DNA from 2 places in the Paenibacillus sp. RU5M genome. Region 1 is predicted to be linked to the other one. Evidence: riboswitches for the same ligand, from Rfam matches in the RefSeq annotation. Region 1 holds a riboswitch; the other holds the start of a gene.
What was found. Region 1 has a riboswitch for glycine ahead of gcvT (glycine cleavage system aminomethyltransferase GcvT). Riboswitches for the same ligand answer to the same signal wherever they lie in the genome.
Positions count from the first base shown of each region.

Region 2: another riboswitch for glycine. It lies ahead of sdaAB (L-serine ammonia-lyase, iron-sulfur-dependent subunit beta); the one in region 1 lies ahead of gcvT (glycine cleavage system aminomethyltransferase GcvT).

Region 1 covers NZ_OBQM01000016.1:65,882-68,286, forward strand. Annotated here, with positions in the region: gene gcvH (glycine cleavage system protein GcvH) at 1-344, opposite strand, end outside; glycine riboswitch at 692-814, shown strand; gene gcvT (glycine cleavage system aminomethyltransferase GcvT) at 1,116-2,252, shown strand; gene gcvPA (aminomethyl-transferring glycine dehydrogenase subunit GcvPA) at 2,249-2,405, shown strand, end outside.
Region 2 covers NZ_OBQM01000005.1:271,177-273,581, reverse strand. Annotated here, with positions in the region: gene CRO25_RS17305 (MFS transporter) at 1-857, shown strand, start outside; glycine riboswitch at 1,195-1,318, shown strand; gene sdaAB (L-serine ammonia-lyase, iron-sulfur-dependent subunit beta) at 1,577-2,266, shown strand; gene sdaAA (L-serine ammonia-lyase, iron-sulfur-dependent, subunit alpha) at 2,256-2,405, shown strand, end outside.

The DNA.
Region 1 (2,405 bases):
AGTGCTGCTGTGAGGTCGCCCTCAACACGAATCTCGATCATCCAGCCTTCCTCATATGGGGAGTTGTTAACCAGCTCCGGGGAATCCTGCAATGCATCATTCACAGCAATAATCGTTCCACTGACAGGAGAAAACAAATCCGAAACGGTTTTGACGGATTCAATCGTTCCAATGCCGTCTTCCGCTTTTACATCCAATTCAAGGTCAGGCAATTCTACAAACACAATGTCACCCAGCTGATGCTGCGCGAACTCGGTAATGCCAATACGTACGGTATCCTCCCCTACGGTCTGCACCCATTCGTGCTCTTCACTGTACAGGAAATCACTTTTCAATTCGCTCATCGATATCCGCCTCGCTTTTCATTAATGAGTGCATGCGTTTCTTTGACCTTAACCTTTTTCCCAGAACATAGCGTATGATATTTTCGATTCAAATGTCAAGATACCTCACAATTTATTTGTTTTTCTTCCTTATATGCCTGTAACTCAAATGGACCCTCCCTACATATAATGGTGAATATTAGAAAAGTAAGCGCACTCTTTATAAATAGACGTACATTAAAATGTTAATTAAAAATTTCATTCGGATTTTTTGTTCATATCTATGATATCGTTCTTGACATCAATAGACGATTCAGGCTTTAATGAGAGTAGTAAATGTGTTTAATTGGTCTATGCAATACCCGCGGATGAATGTAAAGGGAGAGATTACCCTTGACACCCGAATCAGGGTGTACATGCGGTAACGCCGAAGGAGTAAGCCACCGACAAGCGGAGGTGAATCTCTCAGGCAAAAGGACTTTTACGGGACGCAACTCTGGAGAGCATCTAATCGCCCTGTATGGGCGTTATGATCACCCAAGGGGAAACCTGCTGCATCATGCGGCGGGGTAACTCTCAGGTACCAAGGACAGAGCCTAAGAATACAGCGTGCTTCTGGCATGCCGATTCTTTGGCCTGTCCTTTTCCTTTTTCCCAAAAAAACGAAAACAGGTTATAGAGCGGCGCTGCCCATAGCGTCCTTACCTTACTTTTATAATAAAATATGATGCCAGATTCATTGATCCACGGTTATACACTCGGCCGGTTGACGGCCCATGACGAGGTGATTGGATGTCCGATTTGCTTAGAACCCCACTCTTTCCACTCTATCAGCAGTATGAAGGCGTACGATGCATTGATTTTGGTGGCTGGGAGCTCCCGGTACAATTCAGTGGAATTCAGAAAGAGCATGAAGCGGTGCGAGAACGTGCTGGATTATTTGATGTATCCCACATGGGCGAATTCACCGTACAAGGTGAACACGCAGAAGCTTTTTTACAGCACATGACCACTAATGATGTAACAACACTCGTTCCCGGGCAGGCCCAATACACGTTAATGTGTTATCCGGATGGCGGCGTGGTCGATGATCTGCTGATCTATAAACTGAAAGACCAGCATTATATGCTGGTGGTTAACGCCTCCAACATCGACAAGGACTGGGCATGGCTGCAACAGCACATGACGCCAGGCGTAACGATGACTAATGATTCGGATCAAACGGCGCTACTTGCTCTGCAAGGTCCGCTGGCAGTGGATATTCTCAGAACGGTGACAGACACCGATGTGTCTTCGATTGAGCCTTTCCGCTTTGTGGCAAATGCGAAGGTATGTGGCGTTTCATTGCTGTTATCCCGCACCGGATATACGGGTGAAGATGGCTTTGAGCTCTACGTTCCCGCGGAACAAGCTGCTGAGGTCTGGAACGGATTGATGCAAGCCGGAGAAGATCACGGACTCGTTCCGACAGGACTGGGTGCCCGGGATACGCTGCGCTTTGAAGCCAAGCTGCCCCTGTATGGACAGGAATTGTCTGCAACCATCACACCGCTGGAGGCTGGCGTAGGTATGTTTGTGAAGCTAAATGCAGGACCGTTTATCGGACATGAAGCCCTGTTGCAGCAAAAAAATGATGGGCCTGCCCGAAAGCTGGTCGGCATCGAAGTGCTGGAGCGCGGCATCCCTCGTCCTCATTATCCCATTTACGCCGAAGGCGTACAGATTGGTGAAGTAACCACAGGCACCCAGTCGCCTACGTTAAAACGTAATCTGGGGCTGGCCTTGATTGACAGCAAATATGCTGCACTGGGTACCCCGCTGGAGATTGAGATTCGTGGCAAGAAACTGAAAGCCGAGGTCGTGAAGACCCCTTTTCATAAACGGACACGTGCGCCAAAGACACCTACTCAAGGAGCTGATCAAGCATGAGCAAGCATCGCTACATCCCCATGACCGAGCAGGATCAGAGTGCCATGTTGGCAACCATCGGCGTGGAAACGATTGAGGATCTGTTCCATGACATTCCACAGGAGATTCGCTATCAGGGCGAACTGCCTGTTTCCTCCAAACTGGATGAATACG
Region 2 (2,405 bases), on a different contig from region 1:
GCAAGCGCTTCAATTCCCTACAAGCCCTGATCAGCTCAGGGGCATTTATTACCGGCCCAGCAGTTGCAGGAGTGATGCTAATTTATTTATCTCCGGCGGCAGCCATTTATGCCAATGCGGTTTCTTTTGCTGCTTCTGCGTTGATTCTAATGTTTCTTCCCAAACTGGGCATTGGAGAACAGAATATAGGGACGGGAAGCAGACTGACACCTCGGATGATTGCCCAGGATTGGAGAGCTGTACTGAGCTTCAGCCGAAAGTCGGGCTACGTGGTCGGTATATATGCCCTGTTCCAGATTATTCTGGTGGTCGGCATGTCGCTGGATGCTCAGGAAGTGGTGTTTATCCGTCAGGTGATGAACCTGCCTGAATCACAGTACGGAGCATTAATGAGTATCACCGGAATCGGTTATTTGGCAGGTTCCATGCTGGTTTGGATGTTCGCCAAACATTTGCCGATCCGTCACATGATGGGTGGCGGTGTACTTCTGGTCGCGCTGGGTTATTTTCTGTTCTCCCGTTCATTCTCGTTTGAGCTGGCGGCGGTTGCCTTTATTCTGCTCGGTCTGTGCTCCGCACTGGCGAATACGGGCCTGGTTACCTTTTATCAAAATAATATCCCTGTCGATCTGATGGGGCGAATGAGCAGTGTACTTGGACTAGTGTTAAGTATGCTACAGGTGGCTTCCATTTTGATTGCAGGCGTAGTGGCCGAGCAGTTGTCACTTCGTATGGTATATACAGTTGTATCCGGGGTTATGCTGCTGGCTGCGTTGGGATTGTGGGTGACGAGTATGCTTCCTTCCCGAAGCAGGTATTACGATGAACCATCGAAGCCCAAGGCGATGGTGGGGTGACAGGCAGAAATACGGCAATTCTAATACAGAATAAAGGTTGCCTGAATACCCGAACCGTTCTGTGGAACATAACATAAATAGTATTAAACACTGATAGTCACTAATAGAAAATGAACAATGTATACGCTTTCGAGATGAAACGCATTAACACATTCATGTGATGAAAGTTTACAGTTCGTTAATTTATTTAGTGTATAAAATGGAAAAAAGCAAATATTCACAAAGAAATCGTTAAGTTTGTTGACACTGATCTTCCGGTCGATTAATCTTAATGAGAAAGTATTAAAAACTTCAATTATCGTTCTGTTACAAGATCAGAATGGTTCCATACAGCGAATGATAGCGAGCGGGAGAGACCTGGGCATGTCGAGTAAAATGGCAGCTGTCGGGCACCGAAGGAGCAAGCTGCTACGCACCCGGCGCAGTGGTTAATCTCTCAGGTAAATGTACCATCGTTGGACGCAACTCTGGAGAGTGCGCGAAACTGCGCCACCCAAGGGGTATATGGTCAAGCAGCACGGTGTGCAGGGTGACATCACCTGTGAATACAGGAATGCATCGATCCGCCGCGCTGCTTATCATGAAACTCTCAGGTATCGAGGACAGAGAGAGGGCCTAGGGCCTTCTTCTGTCCTTTTCTCATGTCATCATTCAGTAATAAAGGAACATTATGGGTGTACGTCTGGATGAAAATGACGATTATAAATGGAGGGTTTGCGATGCGTTTTAAAGACGTTTTTTCAATTATTGGTCCGTCCATGACAGGTCCATCAAGTTCACATACGGCTGGAGCGGCAAGATTGGGGCGAATTGCCCGTCAGTGGCTGGGATGCACGCCTGAACGCGCTCGATTAACACTGTATGGCTCGTTCGCCGATACGTATCAGGGGCATGGTACAGATCTTGCGTTGATCGGTGGCCTGCTTGATTATGTGACTGATGATCCACGTATACCGGATGCAGAACAATATGCAGAGGAAGCGGGTATGGAGGTAGAGTTTTTCACAAGCGGCCTGCCTGCTCCTCATCCGAATACGGTCAAAATTGAACTGTGGCATGGAGCCCGCCAATGCTCACTAATCGGTGCTTCCATCGGCGGAGGTAGTGTATCAGTGCATGCATTGAATGATTTTCGTGTACAGATCAGCGGAGAGTTCCCCACACTTGTACTGCGCCATTCGGACAAAGCAGGGGTGCTCGCTTCCGTAACCTCGACCATCAGTTCGTCCGGGGTGAACATCGGGTACATGCAAGTGGATCGGAAAGCCCGGGATGGTGAAGCATTGACAGCGATGGAGATGGATGGTGTGCCGAATCCTGAGATGCTGAACCGACTGCGGTCACTGGATCATATGCTGGACATTCGCGTGATTGATTTAAAGAGAGGGGTCGAGCCTGATGCGGTTTAAACATCTACATGAACTGAATACCATCTGTACAGCAGAATCCAAAACCATCGCCGAGCTGATGATCGAAGAGCAGGTTCAGGAGACGAATATCCCGGAAGCGGACGTTATACAGCAGATGTCAGATTACTATCAGGTGATG